Regions from separate parts of the Alkalihalobacillus sp. MEB130 genome, predicted to be linked through region 1. Evidence: a T-box and tRNA genes for the amino acid it is inferred to sense, from the RefSeq annotation. Region 1 holds a T-box; the other holds one or more tRNA genes.
The links. A T-box is a leader RNA that pairs with one kind of tRNA and senses whether it is charged. The one in region 1 lies ahead of N0O92_RS05525 (tryptophan--tRNA ligase), so its partner is inferred to be a tRNA-Trp.
Positions count from the first base shown of each region.

Region 2: it encodes a tRNA-Trp, which carries the amino acid that the T-box ahead of N0O92_RS05525 (tryptophan--tRNA ligase) is inferred to sense. The anticodon was not compared.

Region 1 covers NZ_JAOANA010000004.1:29,659-43,623, reverse strand. Annotated here, with positions in the region: gene pyc (pyruvate carboxylase) at 1-1,005, shown strand, start outside; gene N0O92_RS05535 (heavy-metal-associated domain-containing protein) at 1,074-1,280, opposite strand; gene N0O92_RS05530 (LysM peptidoglycan-binding domain-containing protein) at 1,464-1,994, shown strand; T-box leader at 2,113-2,360, shown strand; gene N0O92_RS05525 (tryptophan--tRNA ligase) at 2,408-3,406, shown strand; gene N0O92_RS05520 (N-acyl-D-amino-acid deacylase family protein) at 3,472-5,073, shown strand; gene yyaC (spore protease YyaC) at 5,081-5,683, opposite strand; gene N0O92_RS05510 (hypothetical protein) at 5,871-6,299, opposite strand; gene N0O92_RS05505 (NAD(P)H-dependent oxidoreductase) at 6,481-7,158, opposite strand; gene N0O92_RS05500 (ring-cleaving dioxygenase) at 7,425-8,402, shown strand; gene N0O92_RS05495 (NADP-dependent isocitrate dehydrogenase) at 8,457-9,920, opposite strand; gene N0O92_RS05490 (DUF6407 family protein) at 10,032-10,325, shown strand; gene N0O92_RS05485 (LysM peptidoglycan-binding domain-containing protein) at 10,512-11,435, shown strand; gene N0O92_RS05480 (DNA alkylation repair protein) at 11,547-12,620, shown strand; gene proB (glutamate 5-kinase) at 12,777-13,910, opposite strand.
Region 2 covers NZ_JAOANA010000013.1:89,891-94,391, forward strand. Annotated here, with positions in the region: gene N0O92_RS14190 (TetR/AcrR family transcriptional regulator) at 1-733, shown strand, start outside; tRNA gene N0O92_RS14195 (tRNA-Leu) at 822-903, opposite strand; tRNA gene N0O92_RS14200 (tRNA-Thr) at 912-987, opposite strand; tRNA gene N0O92_RS14205 (tRNA-Val) at 991-1,066, opposite strand; tRNA gene N0O92_RS14210 (tRNA-Glu) at 1,074-1,148, opposite strand; tRNA gene N0O92_RS14215 (tRNA-Ser) at 1,169-1,259, opposite strand; tRNA gene N0O92_RS14220 (tRNA-Ile) at 1,290-1,366, opposite strand; tRNA gene N0O92_RS14225 (tRNA-Gly) at 1,383-1,453, opposite strand; tRNA gene N0O92_RS14230 (tRNA-Pro) at 1,783-1,859, opposite strand; tRNA gene N0O92_RS14235 (tRNA-Arg) at 1,865-1,941, opposite strand; tRNA gene N0O92_RS14240 (tRNA-Leu) at 1,951-2,039, opposite strand; tRNA gene N0O92_RS14245 (tRNA-Cys) at 2,065-2,135, opposite strand; tRNA gene N0O92_RS14250 (tRNA-Gly) at 2,149-2,220, opposite strand; tRNA gene N0O92_RS14255 (tRNA-Gln) at 2,223-2,297, opposite strand; tRNA gene N0O92_RS14260 (tRNA-His) at 2,314-2,389, opposite strand; tRNA gene N0O92_RS14265 (tRNA-Trp) at 2,404-2,477, opposite strand; tRNA gene N0O92_RS14270 (tRNA-Ala) at 2,481-2,556, opposite strand; gene N0O92_RS14275 (protoporphyrinogen oxidase) at 2,868-4,265, shown strand; gene N0O92_RS14280 (DUF2935 domain-containing protein) at 4,418-4,501, opposite strand, start outside.

The DNA of each region.
Region 1 (13,965 bases):
TACGCTGGTTTTGAAAGTGGCATGAATGCGCCGCATACAGAAGTGTATGAACATGAAATGCCTGGTGGACAGTATAGCAATCTTCAACAACAGGCAAAAGCAGTTGGTTTAAAAGACCGCTGGAATGATGTTAAGAAGATGTATCGGACAGTAAACGATATGTTCGGCGATGTGGTAAAAGTAACCCCATCTTCTAAAGTAGTAGGAGACATGGCTCTATACATGGTACAAAATGATCTTTCTGAACAAGACATATTTAAACGTGGACAACAACTTGACTTTCCTGATTCTGTAGTGGAGTTTTTTCAAGGGCAACTTGGAAAGCCGTATCAAGGTTTCCCAAAAGAACTACAAAGTATCATATTAAAAGGGAAGCAACCGCTTATAGGTCGTCCTGGAGAAACTATGGATCCTGTTGATTTCCAAGCTATGAAAGAAGAACTATTTCATAAATTAGGTCGACAAGTCACAAGTCACGATATGCTTTCTTATGCACTGTATCCGAAAGTCTTTACAGAGTTTGAACAATTTCGTAACCAGTTTGGAGATGTCTCAGTATTAGACACACCAACGTTCTTTTACGGACTTCGTTTAGGAGAAGAAATTGAAGTTGAAATTGAAAAAGGGAAAACACTAATCGTGAAACTTGTCTCGATCTCTAATCCTCAAAGTGATGGAAATCGCATCGTTTATTTTGAATTAAATGGACAACCGCGTGAAGTGGTCATCAAAGATCAAAATGTTAAGTCGGTTGTGACAACAAAAGTGAAAGCTGATAAAACCAATCCAAGCCATATTGCTGCATCCATGCCGGGAACGGTTTTAAAAGCTCTTGTCGTGAAAGGGGATCAAGTGAAAAAAGGTGATCACCTTATGATTACAGAAGCAATGAAAATGGAAACGACGGTTCAGGCCCCGTTTGATGGGGTAGTCAAAGACGTTCATGTGAGTAATGGAGAAGGAATTCAGACAGGGGATTTGTTGTTAGAGTTGGAAAACAAATAATTATTTAAAGCCCTACCTGACGAGAAAGCCCTCCCTTAATTTGGGAAGGGCTTTCTATTAACCAAATATTAAATAATAATATACCCTACCTCTTCTACAGCCTCAACTAAATGATTGACGTCCGTTTTCGTTTCGTCAAACTGTACACTAACTGTTTTGTCTTTAAGTGACGCATTTGCTTCATTAACTCCAGTAACATTCTTCAACGCCGTTTCTACTGTAGAAAGACAATTACCACAACTCATTTTTTCAATTTGAAGTGTAATATTTTGCATGGCCCTCACCTTACTTGTTTTTCCATATTCTTAGATTTAATGGAGATAAATATTCATAAAAAAGAATTGTTGAAAAACTCACAACCATATAGGCAAATGAATAAAATATAACAATTGATTAAGAGGGAGGGGATTTTTATTTATTACTATAACAACTTTAACTGGACTGATGTTAGGCGCCCAATGAGCTGTTCATACGATCAACAATATTTTGTTCAACCTGGCGATACTTTGTATTTGTTGGCTCAGAGATATAATATATCTGTAATTGGAATTGAGCAAGCTAACCCGGACATCGACTCAACTAACTTACTAGTCGGGCAACGGATTTGCCTACCGTTGCCCCCGTGTGAAAATGGTCTTCAATATATTGTGAAACCAAATGATACATTGTATCACATTGCCCAGATGTACAATGTTAGTCCGGAAACTATCTTAAATAAAAATCCCGCTGTCAATTTATATCAACTACAAATAGGGCAAGCAATTTGCATCCCTCCTAGTATTGATGTCGAATGTCCGATGGATCGATTTCATATCGTGAGGCCAGGAGAGACGTTAGGTGAACTTGCCATCCGGTTTAATATTCCACTAGAGTCGTTACTTGCTGTAAATCATCATATTGATAATCCAAATCAAATGATAGTTGGAACCAAATTGTGTGTACCTAGTCCAATGGTTACTCCACCTGTTGTGGATTTTTATTATGATTAAGGTAAAGAGAAAGTACTTATTATCTCGTTTTTAGTTTTGACTTGTCCTAGTGTGTATTTTTAAAATTCTCTTGCATTTCTATTTTCCATATTTTACAATAGAAAGTAATTTAATGGATGGAAATGCGATGATGAAGAAGAGTAGGCATTTAAAACGCTTCAGAGAGCTGATGGTTGGTGAAAATCAGTGCAGGATAAATGTTGAATGGGCTTCTGAGCTTCTAAACTGAAATTAAAGTAGGTTTAGCGGGATGTCTTGCCGTTAAAATAGACAAAGTATCGAAGCAGTTAGCATGTTTCTGTACGGATTAAGTGCGTTCACTTAGTGAGCGAATGAAGGTGGCACCACGGGTTACTCGTCCTTTTTATAGGATGGGTAACCTTTTTTGCGTTGTTATAAAAGGAGGGTATCTTGTGAAGAAAACAATTTTAACAGGAATCAAACCAACTGGGCAAATTCATTTAGGGAACTATATAGGAGCAATAAGACCGGCTTTGGATCTAGCGCAAGAACCTAGTTATGTACCAGCATATTTTGTTGCTGATTATCATGGTTTAACAAAAATTCACGATCCAAATGAGTTCAGAGGTTTATCATATGGCATTGCTGCTACATGGCTAGCACTTGGTCTAGATCCCGATCGTACGATTTTCTATAGACAATCAGATGTTCCGGAAGTGTTTGAGTTGAACTGGATTTTAGCCTGCTTTACTTCAAAGGGATTAATGAACCGAGCTCATGCATATAAATCGATGGTTGATAGCAATGAGCAGATGAACCGTGAATCTAACTTTGGTGTCAATATGGGACTCTTTACGTATCCCATTTTAATGGCTGCAGATATTCTTATGTTAAAAACAGAAGTGGTCCCAGTAGGAAAAGATCAAATTCAGCATGTGGAAATTGCAAGAGATATTGCTGAGAGCTTTAACCATGTATATGGAGATACATTTTCATTGCCAGATTATAAAATTCAGGAAGGAGGTTCTGTACTACCTGGACTTGATGGAAGAAAAATGAGTAAAAGCTATCACAATACGATTCCGTTATTTGAAGAGCCGAAGAAGCTTCAGAAGCTGATTAACAAAATCAAGACGGATTCTCTTCCTCCAGAGGCGCCGAAAGATCCTGATTCCTCTATTATTTTCACTTTATATGAAGCTTTTGCACAGCCAATTGAAGGAACACAAATGAGAGAGCAATTTTTGCAAGGGATTAGTTGGGGAGAGGCAAAAACGGAATTATTTAATGTGATGAATCGATTCTTAGAAGAACCACGGGAGAAGTATAACGAATTAATGGAGAAACCTATGATATTAGATGAGATATTAAAAGAAGGGGCCGAAAAGGCAAGCGGAATTAGTGCTCCATTTTTAAAAGAAATTAAAGGAAAAATGGGGTTTAGAGTGTAATGCCAAAGTAAGAGTGGAAAAAAATTTAAAAAGAAACAGAAAGAAAAAACATAAGGAGTGAAGAAATGAATGTTGATACTTTAATAAAAAATGGATTGGTCATCGATGGTACAGGGCAAAAAGGAAAGCATCAATTAGTAGCAATAAAAGAAAATAAAATTATATTACCTCAGACTGAATCTCACGTTATTGCAAAAGAGGTCATCGATGCAGATGGACTGGTTGTTGCACCAGGGTTTATTGACATTCATACTCATTCTGATATTACACTATTAGTCGACTCAAGGGGAGCAAGTAAAGTGTCTCAAGGAATAACGACTGAGATCATTGGAAACTGTGGAATGGGAGCAGCGCCTTGTCCTTCTGAGAGAAAAAGTCAAATAAAGGAAACAGGTTCGGTCATTTATGCAGAAGAAATAGAGTGGTCTTGGAATGAATACAAAGAGTATTTGAAACAGTTTCAAATAAAAGGGGTCTCCATGAATGTAGGATTTTTACTTGGTCATGGGGCCATACGTGCTGCAGTTATGGGCTTTGAGGATCGAACACCGACAAAGGCAGAAATGAATGAGATGAAGGAGTATATTCGAGAAGGGCTGAAGCTTGGCGCTGTCGGAATGTCATCTGGATTAGAATATCCTCCAGGTATGTTTGCTGATGTGGAGGAGTTAGCTGAACTTTGTAAGGTTGTAGTCGAGTATGGTGGTATTTATTCTACCCACATGAGGAACGAAGATGAGTATTTGCTAGATTCTATTGAAGAATCAATTGAAGTAGCTAGAAAATCTGGTGTGTCTTTACAAGTTTCACATTTAAAAGCGGTCGGTAAACAAAATTGGGGGAAAGTTGTATTGGCGATAGAACGTTTAGAATCTGCAGAGAAAGAGGGACTAAATGTTCATTATGATTTTTATCCGTATACAGCCAGTTCCACCTCCTTAACCTCTCAACTGCCGAAATGGGCTCAAGCTGGAGGCTGGAGCAAATTAGCGGATAGGCTTTCAGATGTAGAGTTAAGAAAGAAGATTATAGAAGAAGTGAAGCAAAAAATTGAATCGTCAGTTGGATGGGAGAGCATTGTAATTGCCTCCGTTCAAACAAAGGAGAATGCGAAGCTTGAGGGAAGGAATCTTGAGGAAATTGCGAAGGTAAAGAGGCAATCTCCTGTAGAGGCAATGCTTAACCTGATATATGAAGAAACAGGTTCTGTGAAAATGATCAAATTCTCTATGAGTGAAGAAGATGTAAGTACTGTTGCGGCAGGGAAGTTGTCTATGGTTGGATCCGATGGCTATGCATTAGCTAAGGAAGGACCATTAAGTATTGGAAAACCGCATCCGCGTAGTTATGGGTCGTTTCCTCGAGTCTTTGCTGAATACCAACGAAAACAAAACCTTTTTTCATTAGAGCAAGCAATTTATAAGATGACAGGAGCAGTGGCAAAGAAACTTAATTTCATTGACCGTGGAACAATCCATGAAGGTTGTTATGCTGATCTTGTTATTTTTCATCCAGAATTGATTAAAGATGTAGCTACTTACACGAATCCACATCAATACTCAGAAGGAATTCACACTGTTTATGTTAATGGTCATAAAGTATATGAAACTGGCAAATTCTTGGATCCAAAAACTGGTGTGATGATTAAACCGGGTACTAATTTGTAGAGAGCTCCTACAAGTTATGAAGAATTGGATGATCAGAAGGATAATGAAAATATTGACGAGTAGTAAGAGAAATACCTCGTGCAATCGTTGAAGCCATTGTATAGATAAGGTGAAGATTCGTATAAAAAAGAGAAGATTCAAGGGCAGGATTATCCTCTAGGACGACACCCATAATGCTGCAATCTCCAATTGGTGGTAGCACTTGACCAAGCCCTTCTCCAGGGAGTATCGAACCTTCTCGGATGACAATAGAATTGACATTTCTTTTTGGACCTAACACACTGTCAATGGCAATCACAAAACTGTTTTCTGGCACATTTAGTTGTGACAGAACAGGCTCGATCGTCGTTGCATCGAGTGGAGACTGTAGACTTCCTAACACAGTTAAATGTTTGGAATACATGTCGTGAAGCAATGTGCCAACAAATGGTCCTAGGCTGTCACCGTTTATTAAACTTGAACCAATTCCTGCAACATAGATATGTTCTGTTCCTTCAGGTATAAGTGAAAATAGTTTATTACGAATGAAAAGTGGAGCTAATTTATGGTCGTATGGAATGATCATTTTTGAAGGTGTTATTACACGTTGCAAAGCTTGTTGTTGAAACATTCACTTCACCTCATTCGTCTGTTGATTGTAGAATCTAGTATGGTATAATTCTTCATTCGACGAAGATTCCCCTTTAATTTAAAAGAAAAAGGGGACTAGTTGAACACAGTAAAGAGTCATTACACTTGGTAATGACTCTCTATCTATATTTCTTTTTGAACGTGATATCTTATCTTAAAAATAGGTGTTAATTGTCGGTAGTCTGCTTTTGAAGCATTTTTTCTCTTATTAAGATTAATTTTGCTTTTGTTTCTTTTACTTTTACTTTTTCGTTTGCTTGTATGTATTCATACAATTCCATTAAATGATAATCCATTTCTAAATAGAGTGTTTTATAGTTTGTCTTCACTTTGTTACTTAGAGGAACACCTAGGACTTCTTCAAATACGGAGATAACCTTTGGATTTGAAGAATCTAAATGTTGAAAAATAAGGTTGTTACCATTTTTAAAAGTTGCTACACTAATTTGTTTTGTTTCATAATCATATATTGATAAAATGCTTTCTTTATCCTCATGATTCCAACTTAATTTGAACTTTTTTTCAGGCAATGAACGGACCACATACCGAAGTGCTGGCTTACTTACGATTTTATTTACACCAGTTGTCTTTTTCATAATGGTATCACCCCATGTAGTTTTTTATCCCCTTATTTATATTATAAACGTATTTGAAATAAAATTAAAGCGCTTTCATTTTCTAAAATGATGCATAAATCATTTTAATTAGACAAAATACTTAGGAACCATTGAATACAAGACAACGTATGAGACTTAGCCCCATACGTTGATGGTAAAATTATTTAATCCATTGGACAACTTCATCCATTTCTTTTCTTACTTTTGGACGTGGTTCTTTAGCTCTGTATCCAAAAGCAACCATGACAGAGACGGCTAAGTGATCATCCTCAAGTAAATTTTCTTCTTTTAAAATTTTCTGGACGCTATCAAATTGGAAACCTTCAATTGGACAAGAGTCAATGCCAAGAAGAGCAGCGACAGTCATCATATTTGCTAAGGCGATGTATGTTTGTTTTCCTGCCCAATCTAACATCGTTCGATCACTTTCTAGCAAATGAAGGTCGTCCTCTTGGAATGATTTATAACGTGCTTTAATTTTATCAAATAATTCAGGTGGGAAACCTTTCACATCAAGCATTTGATGTTTCACATAATCTGAATCATACTTTGTATCTTTTATCGTTCGAGCTAAAATGACGACAAAATGGCTAGCTGTAGGCAATTGTCCTTGTGCTCCCCAAGACACCTCATGTAGTTTTTCTCTTAGTTCTTTATTTTGCACTACAAGAAATTTCCAAGGCTCATAACCGACGGAACTAGGGGATAGACGTGCAGATTCTAGTATGAGGTGAAAATCTTCATCAGATATTTTTTTCTCAGGGTCGAATTCTTTGGTTGCATGTCTAAAAGCAAATGCATCAAGAATCTCCTGTCTTTGGATGGCTTTGTTTTCCATATGTAAACACTCCTTTTTATTATGTCAGTACCTATTATCCGCTACGACATCTATTATTATAGGTGAGCTATAAAGTGTTTAAAAATAATCTGCTCGTAGAACTTGTTTATTATTGACATGATTTTTTCATCTGTGTTATATTTATCTCGAATTAAAGATATTCTATTCTGAGATAAAAGAGCAGTGTGTAATAAGATGAAGAAAAGTAAAAGATGAGAGCATGTAGTTCGATTAGAAAAATATAAGGTTAGTTGGAGGAAGAAATCATGAATGAATTAAAGGGAATACATCATGTCACGGCTATTACAAGTAGTGCAGAAAAGAACTATGAATTTTTCACGTATGTACTTGGAATGCGTTTAGTAAAAAAAACAGTAAATCAAGATGATATTCAGACATATCATTTATTTTTTGCCGATGATTTGGGAAGTGCAGGAACGGATATGACGTTTTTTGACTTCCCAGGCATTCCAAAAGGTTCTCACGGAACAAATGAGATCTCAAAAACATCATTTCGCGTACCAAGTGATGCGGCTTTAGATTATTGGGTGAAACGCTTTGATCGACTTGATGTGAAACATACAGGAATTAAAGAGCAGTTTGGTAAAAAGACGCTTTCTTTTGTTGATTTTGATGATCAACAATATCAGTTAATTTCAGATGAGTTTAATAAAGGAGTAGAATCAGGAACCCCTTGGCAAAAGGGTCCGATTCCTCTAGAGTATGCTATTACGGGATTAGGACCGATCTTTATTCGAATTGCTCAATTTGACTACTTTAAAGAAATGCTTGAGAAAGTCTTGTTATTTAAAGAAATTGCGAAGGAAGGATCTTTTCACTTGTTTGAAGTAGGGGAAGGTGGTAATGGGGCACAAGTAATTGTTGAGCACAATGTTATGCTTCCTCAAGCACAACAAGGTTTTGGTACGGTTCATCACGTGGCATTTCGTGTCGAAGATCGAGATGTTCTTAATGAATGGATTAAACGTCTTCCAACATTCGGCCTTCAAACATCTGGTTATGTAGACCGTCATTTCTTCGAGTCCCTTTATGCAAGAGTGGCACCACAAATTTTATTTGAATTTGCAACAGATGGCCCTGGGTTCATGGGTGATGAATCATATGAAACATTAGGTGAAAAATTATCATTGCCTCCGTTTTTAGAGTCCAAACGTGAGTCTATTGAAAAAGCGGTTCGCCCAATTGATACAGTAAGAAGTACAAAAGAGTTTGTGAAGGAATAATACGATTTATAAAGGAAGGAACTAGACATTAGCTCAACGTCTAGTTCCTTCCTTTTATTGTCCCTGACCTAACGAGTAACCTCTTTCCCCGTTAAATCGATACAAATTTTCTATCTTAATAAAATCTAATCCCGCTTTTTGAACACGGCCTAGTAAGGAGATGATGTCTTGATTTGTTATCGTTTTTTGAGCTGCATTTATTTGAAAGCGGCAACGCCAATGATCGGTTGTGAACGTTTCTGGAAATCCATTAGGGTATACTTTTACGCCGCGGTTGGTGATAACGGCTAATGAAAATTCAGGTCCAGCTACAGCTTCTAGAGCTTCTCCGATTTCTTCAGACGTTTGCTCATTGTTACATAGAAATATGTCAACCCCATCAAGTTCACGAACAACATCTGGCTTTTCACGGTCTTTGACGGCAGGTGACATGGAAAAAGAAGACTCATCTGATGGCTCTGTAAGCTTATACTCTACTGGAGTTACAGTTGTCGGAAGCTGACCAAGTCTTTCTATAACAGCTTCTGCAAATTCATTTGTTCCAACTGATGATCCACCTTTGGCGATATCTCCGGTGTGAACCCCATCTTCTAACGTTTTAAACCAGGCATTATGAATCTTAGTTGCTACATCTGGCTGTCCAATATGTACCAACATCATAATCGCTCCATGAAGCAAGCCAGATGGGTTTGCAATCCCTTTACCTGCTATATCAGGTGCACTGCCGTGAATAGCTTCAAACAAGGCGAACTGATCTCCAATATTAGCCGAACCAGCAAGACCAACGCTTCCCGTAATTTGAGCAGCAACGTCAGACGCGATATCGCCATACAGGTTTGGCATGACGATTACGTCAAAGTCTTGAGGAGTATCAGCAATTTTTGCCATTCCAATATCGATGATCCAATGTTCAGTTTCAATGTCAGGATATTCCTCGGATATTTCTTTAAATACTTTATGAAATAGTCCATCTGTTAATTTCATAATATTATCTTTTGTAAAACATGTAACTTTTTTACGGTTATTTTTTCTTGCATATTCAAATGCATAACGGACAATTTTTTCAGAGCCTGGACGAGTAATTAATTTTAAACATTGAACCACTTCAGGTGTTTGTTGGTGCTCAATTCCGGCATACAAATCTTCTTCGTTTTCTCGAATAATGACAAGGTCCATATTGGGATGCTTTGTCTTAATGAACTGAGCGTAAGAAATATTCGGTCTTACATTTGCAAATAAACCTAATGTCTTTCGGATTGTTACATTTAAACTTTTGTACCCACCACCTTGAGGTGTGGTGATTGGTCCTTTTAAAAACACTTTATTTCGACGAAGTGAAACCCAAGCCTCATTAGGAATTCCTGATGTATTTCCGTTCAAATAAACTTTTTCACCAATATCAATAAATTCAGGTTCAAATTGAGCACCAGCATGTTCAAGGATTTTTAACGTTGCGTCCATAATTTCAGGACCAATGCCATCTCCTCGTGCAATGGTAATCGTTCGTTTATCAGACATTATGATTCTCTCCCTTCAAATTCTTCCGAGCACTATGTTATAGTTTGAACAAATTGTGTTATTTTATTGCCTTTGAGTGTAAAAAATAGAAGTGATAAAGGAAGTGATAAGATGGGAGCAAGAAAATCATTTGAGGACTTTGTTCAAGACCAAATAAAAAAAATAGAGCAATTCGACTGTAGCAAAAGTGAAATAAAGACAATCATCAAGTCTGCTATTCAATATTACGATTTAAAAAGTGAAGAAATAATAGATGAGACAGAAAGTGGGGCTGCTGGCGTGTTGTATTTGGCGTCAATGGCTGAAGAGAACATACTTACTAAAATCGTATATTTATCTAGCGGGAACAAGACAGGAAACAGTTTAGAGCAAGTTTACAACAGTCGAATAGTTCGGAAACATTAAAAAATGAAAGGGAGTCCAGAAACTGGACTCCCTTTCGATATGATTAGCTAACGTTGGTGAGCTTACATAGCTTGTAGTAAATGAATTCTTCAAAACGGTTTTAGGCTTGTTATATTGTGACTTATTGGAAAATGATATCGTTACATAATCGAATACAACTAAGAATAACAAAAAGAGGTGAATGAAATGGCTAATATAAAACGTTCTCTGAAAATGACTGTAGTAGGCTTGTGTCTCCTATTGGGTTTGGGATTCTCTCAAAATGTAGAAGCAGAAATGTACGAGGTGAAACACGGAGATACTTTATATCGAATTGCTTTAGAAAAGAAGATAACAGTTTCTAAATTAAAAGAGATGAATTCGTTAACAAGCAATTTGATTTATCCTGGTCAAAAACTACTTCTGAATGACGAGGTGCTAGAAGTCCATCAAGTAGTAAGAGGAGATACCCTGTACAGCATTTCAAAAAAATACAACATGACAGTAGATCAATTAAAGAAGGATAATAATTTAACAACCACACTTATTTTTCCTGGTCAAACTCTTAAAGTTCGAGATCGTAATACAATTTACTATGAAGTGAAAAAAGGAGATACGCTGTATAGTATTTCAAAGGTACATCAAATAAAGGTTGATGAACTTAAGCAAAGAAACAAGTTGATTACCAATATTATTTTTCCTGGTCAGTCTCTTGTGATTCCTGTAACCTATACGTCAAATATTCCTACCGTAAATGTCGAGAAGGATTACCAATTTGTTATGGAAGAACCACGAACCTATCAATTATTTTCAAAAAAAGATCCAAGTTTTTTCGTTAGGATGCAGGTATTGGATAGCCCAATAACAATAGCTAAGTTAAAAAGTGATACGAAACAATACCTAGAATCAGTAGGTCCTGTTACTGAAGTTAAACAAGTTCAATCTTTGCATCCTTTCTATAAGAATGCTAATGTTTATATGATTAGTTCCAATTCGGAAGTAAGACACAGTGTTGTAATAAAAGAAATAAACGGTCAAACAGTTAGGTTCTTTCTCCATTTACCTGACAAAGAAGAGGCCGAATATTACACACCACGTTTGTTAGACCAGCTACTGACAATCAAATTTTAAAATACCAGACCGAACCGTACGATGTGCTGGTTCGGTTTTTTTTATCTTCCACAACCATATATTTGCGGAGGTTATTACTTATTAGACGAGACTACGAAAGGAAAACGTAAAATGAAACAATTAAAAGATATTTATAATGAAGTGTTTGTTAGTTCTCTTGGAGAGTCTATCATTAAGCAGTTTCCGCAATTTGAACATGAACAATTAATGCAGCTTACTTTCAAGGAGGATTGGCCTGAACTTGCATTAAAGCAACGAATGCGTCGAATTACAGAAGCGTTATATGAAACGTTACCTAAAGACTACTTAAAAGCACTAGCCATTTTGCATCAAGTCGAGCCAAGTATAAAAGAGGGGCTTAGAGGAATTGTTTTCCCTGATTATGTTAGTAAGTACGGGTTGGCCAATTGGGAATCTTCACTACAAGCTTTAGAAACATTTACTCAGTATTCTACGTCTGAATTTGCGGTGAGGCCATTTTTATTAACTGATCCGGAGAGAATGCTCCAGCAATTCATGAGGTGGTCCCGTCATAATAATGAACATGTAAGAAGACTCGCGAGTGAAGGTGCTAGGCCACGTCTTCCATGGGGGCTGTCAATTCCTTTATTAAAACAAAATCCAAGTCTCGTTTTACCTATATTAGAAAATTTAAAACAAGATGATTCTATATATGTTAGAAAAAGTGTAGCAAATAATCTTAATGATATCTCCAAGACACACCCTGAATTAGTACGAACCATTGCAAAACAATGGTTTGGTAAACATCCATATACAGACTGGATTGTGAAACATGCTTGTCGCACATTATTGAAGCAAGGAGATTCGGATGTACTATCCATTTTCGGGTACGAAGATGCGGAGACAATTCACATAAAAACCCTATCAAGTACAAATGAGGTCTCTATTGGAGAGAGTTTGCCATTTTCCTTTTCGATCCAATCGGAACAAGAGCAGAAAATAAGGATTGAATATGCGATTGATTATGTAAAGGCAAGAGGCAATAGAAATCGGAAAGTGTTTAAGATTTCGGAAACGTCTATTCGAAAAGATGAAATAAAGCATTATACACGAACACATTCGTTTAAAGACTTATCTACGCGGAAGCATTATAAAGGAATTCATTCATTAATGATTCTTATAAATGGGACAGAGAAAGCTTCTTTTTCATTTTCAGTTATGTAACAATGGTTCTCTAATATAGGAACGGCGATATTAAAAAGCCCTACACTCAATAGCAAGGCTGAGTGTAGGAAAGGATTCAAGGCTCATTTTTTTGATCAATCGAAATGGCAACACATAGTTGTTCAAGAAAAGGATAAAAAATCATCCTTTTCATGTTTACGGTGTCGTTATTTCAGTAGAAACAAAGTCATGTTGTCGTATAGCTTCTAGTTTTGTTATTTTTATGTGTTTAGGAATGTCATTTGCTTTGAGCCGTTTGATTTTACGAAGTTGTTCTGCTGAGTAATTTATGAGGCCACGCCCAATTACTTCTCCATTTACATGCCGGATCGTGACAACATCACCTCGGTGAAACGTACCATTTACTTCGTGAACACCTTGTGGAAGTAAGTGGTTTTGTTCTTTTGTGATCGCAACGCGGGCACCTTCGTCTATAATGACTTCACCACTTGGGCCTGAATTAAAAGCAATCCAATGTTGCTTCACATCAAGATCTTCTTGCTCAGCATCTGGCTTAAAATACGTTCCTTTTGCTTCGTGGCTCACGACATCAAATAAAATGTTAGGTTTGTTGGCATCACCGATAAAAGTCTCAATTCCAGCGGCTAAAGAAATTTTGACAGCTTCAATCTTTGAACACATACCACCAGTTCCAATAGCACTGTTTGCGTCTCCGGCTGCGGCTTCAATTTCTGGTGTAATGTCATGTACAACCTCTAATAGTTTAGCTTGGGGATTGAGCTCTGGATTATCATCATACAATCCGTCAATATCCGTTAGAATGACTAGTTGGTCTGCTTCAACTAAGCCTGCCACTTTCGCTGATAACGTATCGTTGTCGCCAAATTTTAATTGTTTTATCGTAATTGTATCATTCTCATTTACGATAGGAACGACCCCTCTTTCGAGTAGAACTTGAATTGTATTTCGAGCATTCATGTATCTTTTTTGATCAGAAAAGTCACTTTTCGTAATTAAAATTTGTGACGCGACATAACCGTGAGATCCGAACCTTTCAGAATAGGCTTCCATTAACAAACACTGACCAATTGATGCAGCTGCTTGTTTTTCTGATAAATTGGTTGGGCGCTCGATAAATCCGAGTTTGCGATAGCCTGCAGAAACAGCTCCTGATGAAACCAAGATAAGTTCGTGTCCATCATCTTTAATTTTTGCAATTTCATCGACTAAATGTACTAGTTTTCGATAACTTATTTCTCCATTACGACTCGTTAAGGAACTACTTCCTATTTTTACAACAATCCGTTTTTTATCTTCAAGATTAGTCATTTCTCCACCCCTATTTTTACAACAATCCGTTTTTTATCTTCAAGATTAGTCATTT
Region 2 (4,501 bases), on a different contig from region 1:
CTTTAGAACGTTTTATAAAAAGATGGAAAAAGAACGAAATGAATTGCTTATAGGTGAAGATCCTTCTGATATCGAAATTTTCGTTAAGCAATTTGAATTTCAATTAAATACAAACAAAAAGAACAAAGTTTTTACTCTGTATGAAGAAGTCCTCTTCTCAACCGACGAGGAACTCAAAGCCTTTATAAAACGAGGCCAAATTCGAACGATACAATGGGTCTATCGACGATTTCAGGATATTTTTGGTAAAGATAAGGAACCTTATTTACTCGATTGCGCGATTATGTTTTTAGGCATTCTCCATCAAAACATGAAGTATTACACAATGGAACATCAGTCCAATACGAGTACATATCAGGTTGTGCGTTATAGTGTAAAACGAATGGAAAAAATGGTTCAAGAACTAGCTCAATCAAATGAACAACTAAATAAACCTGAACTTTTAAATAAATGGCTTCCTTCTATAGAACTAGAGGGAACGAATCTCCAAGCACAGATTAGTGAAGTCATTACCGCTTTGAGGATTTCAATAATAAACCATGAAGAGAAAGAAAGAAATTTGGAACTTTTACATTTCCTCCAAGAGGAACTCACTCACAATTCTCCTCGTGAATTTCTTATTGAAAGTGTGATCGATTCATTAAAAAACACCTTATCTTCAGTTCATCAAGAGCAATTCGCTTCTCTTGACCGTCTCGTTTCTAAATACTTTAATTGTGAGAAGGGAAATTAGGGTAGGTATCGTTTCATGTTTAATTAGAGGAAATGAAATGAAAAAGAGCACAATCCAATTAGTTTGGATTGTGCTCTTTTTCTATGAATGCGGGTGAAGGGAGTCGAACCCCCACGTCAAAAGACACTAGATCCTAAGTCTAGCGCGTCTGCCAATTCCGCCACACCCGCGAAATAAGTGGTGCCGGCCAGAGGACTTGAACCCCCAACCTACTGATTACAAGTCAGTTGCTCTACCAATTGAGCTAGGCCGGCATATGGTGGAGGATGACGGGATCGAACCGCCGACCCCCTGCTTGTAAGGCAGGTGCTCTCCCAGCTGAGCTAATCCTCCATATAATTGGTGACCCGTACGGGATTCGAACCCGTGTTACCGCCGTGAAAGGGCGGTGTCTTAACCGCTTGACCAACGGGCCACTAGAAATAAAGCATGTCATGGCGGAGAAGGAGGGATTTGAACCCTCGCGCCGCGTAAACGACCTACACCCTTAGCAGGGGCGCCCCTTCAGCCACTTGGGTACTTCTCCATATCTCAGTTATTACGTTTTACTGTGGAATGGTGGGCCTGAGTGGACTCGAACCACCGACCTCACGCTTATCAGGCGTGCGCTCTAACCAGCTGAGCTACAGGCCCACAGTAATTTTATAAGAGCGGGTGATGAGAATCGAACTCACGACATCAGCTTGGAAGGCTGAGGTTTTACCACTAAACTACACCCGCATGTTAACTAGATTTGTATCATAAAATTGACTCCGCCCAAACATGTCTCTTCCTCTTCTAGCAATTCTCAGAAGCAAATGCGTCGAGACAACTCGTAGCTTATTCGGCAGAAGCGTTGCTCGTGGCTGAGGTTTTACCACTAAACTACACCCGCATGTTAACTAGATTTGTATCATAAAATTGAATCCGCCCAAACATGTCTCTTCCTCTTCTAGCAATTCTCAGAAGCAAATGCGTCGAGACAACTCGTAGCTTATTCGGCAGAAGCATTGCTCGTGGCTGAGGTTTTACCACTAAACTACACCCGCATATTACATTATTTGACTCTCTGGTCGGGAAGACAGGATTTGAACCTGCGACCCCCTGGTCCCAAACCAGGTGCTCTACCAAGCTGAGCCACTTCCCGTAATATGGCGCGCCCTGAGAGATTCGAACTCCCGACCTTTTGATTCGTAGTCAAACACTCTATCCAGCTGAGCTAAGGGCGCTTATTTAATTGGTGCCGAGGGCCGGACTTGAACCGGCACGGTAGTCACCTACCGCAGGATTTTAAGTCCTGTGTGTCTGCCAATTCCACCACCCCGGCAAGGCAGATACTTGTAAATTAATGAAGGCGGTACCCGGATTTGAACCGGGGATCAAGGTTTTGCAGACCCGTGCCTTACCACTTGGCTATACCGCCATTATTGTAAAAGAGCGGAAGACGAGATTCGAACTCGCGACCCCCACCTTGGCAAGGTGGTGTTCTACCACTGAACTACTTCCGCATTGGCTGGGCTAGCAGGATTCGAACCTACGCATGACGGAATCAAAATCCGTTGCCTTACCGCTTGGCGATAGCCCAATACATTGTAGTAATATGGGGCGACTGATGGGAATCGAACCCACGAATGCCGGAACCACAATCCGGTGCGTTAACCACTTCGCCACAATCGCCACGTTAATCATATTGGCAGGGGCAGTAGGAATCGAACCCACACCGGAGGTTTTGGAGACCTCTGTTCTACCGTTAAACTATGCCCCTAAATGGTGGAGCCTAGCGGGATCGAACCGCTGACCTCCTGCGTGCAAGGCAGGCGCTCTCCCAGCTGAGCTAAGGCCCCATTTACGAAAACAGTAAAAGTAATCACTCGAACAATTAATACTATACCACAGCATCTTATTCCACGCAACTATTTTTATTGTTTTTATTTTTTGTCCTTCACGAATTTTTATTTTATCATAAACTTAATAACATACAAGTCTTTAGTTAAAAAATCTTAATCAAACTGCCGGTATCCCATCCACTCTAACTAAATAAGTGGAGGGAAATCAAAAAATATGTCAGTATGTTGTACAGATAACTAATATAAGGAGAGAAATGAGTACATTACGTTATAATAAATAGAGAAACTGTCAAATAGGAGTGAGAACACTGAAAACTATAGCTGTTATAGGTGGGGGGATTACTGGCCTAACCACGATGTATTATTTACAAAAATTATTACGTGAACACCAAATACAAGCGAAGTTAACGTTAATAGAGAAAAAGGAATATCTAGGAGGGAAAATTAACACGGTTTTAAATGAGGAATTTATTATGGAGACAGGAGCGGACTCCATCGTTGCAAGACACGAAAGCGTCATGCCCTTAGTCGAAGATCTACAGTTACAAAAGGAAGTGGTCTATAATTCAACTGGGATATCCTATATTTATTCAAACAATGAATTACACCCTATTCCCGCTGACACTGTATTCGGTATCCCAACAAGTGTTGATTCATTATTTCAAAGTACATTGGTTTCAGCTGAAGGAAAACAAGTAGCACTTAAAGATTTAGAACTTAAAAATGAACATTTCACCAAAGACAGTTCAATCGGTGATTTCCTTGAGTATTTCTTAGGAAAAGAATTAGTCGAGAAACAAATTGCTCCAGTTTTATCAGGGGTTTATTCTGGAAAACTTAATAAACTAAGTATCGCCTCTACTCTTCCGTATTTATTGGAGTATAAAAATAAATACGGAAGCATTATTAAAGGATTAGAGAAAAACAAAGAAAAGTTCCGTTCCAACTCAAATAAAAAATTTCTTTCTTTTCAAAATGGACTCTCTACTCTCATACATTCACTTGAAGATCAATTACAAGATGTTCTAATAGTAAAAGGAGTAGAGACGACAAACATTTATAAAATAGGAGATCCTTATCAGATTTCTTTTTCGAATCATGAAACCATTGAAGCGGATTATATAGTGGTAACAACACCTCATCAGATTGCTCAATCTCTATTTAATCACAATGAATTAAACGAAGAATTTGCTAGATTAACAAACTCGTCTTTAACAAGCATTTATCTTGGTTTTGAGCTACCAGATGCTCTACTCCCCGCAGATGGAACTGGTTTTATTGTGTCAAATAGCGATCTACAATGTGATGCTTGTACATGGACAAGCAGAAAGTGGAAAAACACATCTAAGCAGCATAACCTCCTAGTTCGACTTTTTTATAAGAGTTCAAACTCGGCGTATTCATCTATAGAACAGATGAATGAAAGTGAGCTTATTGAAACAGCTTTAAATGATATTGAAAAAAGTCTTCAGATTAAAGGACAACCAAAAGCATTTGAAGTAACAAAATGGGATCAACTTATGCCTAACTATCATTTGAATCATAGTAAAGCTATTCAAGCATTAAAAGATAAATTGGATTCGACCTTACCTAATGTTACTCTTGCAGGTAGCTCCTATTATGGAGTTGGAATAGGTGCCTGCATCAAAAATGGCAAGGAGACAGCAGAGCAAATCGTTTATTCACTTTTGGATATTACCAACTAAGCCAATGCAACAGATTTAGGGTTGCCTGATCTTGTTACTAAATCTAATAATCACCTGGTTGCGATAGAAAGCGAATCTCCCCCTCCTCTTTTATGGGTCTAGAAAAAATGCGTGTGATATTTCGTTCACACGCATTTTTGTAGCATGAAATTCTAGTCAAAAGAGGGCTTGGTTAGTGGGCATTGTGCTGCTTTTGGACCGAGCTCTGGTGAGTAATAGCTTAATTTCCGAATAAA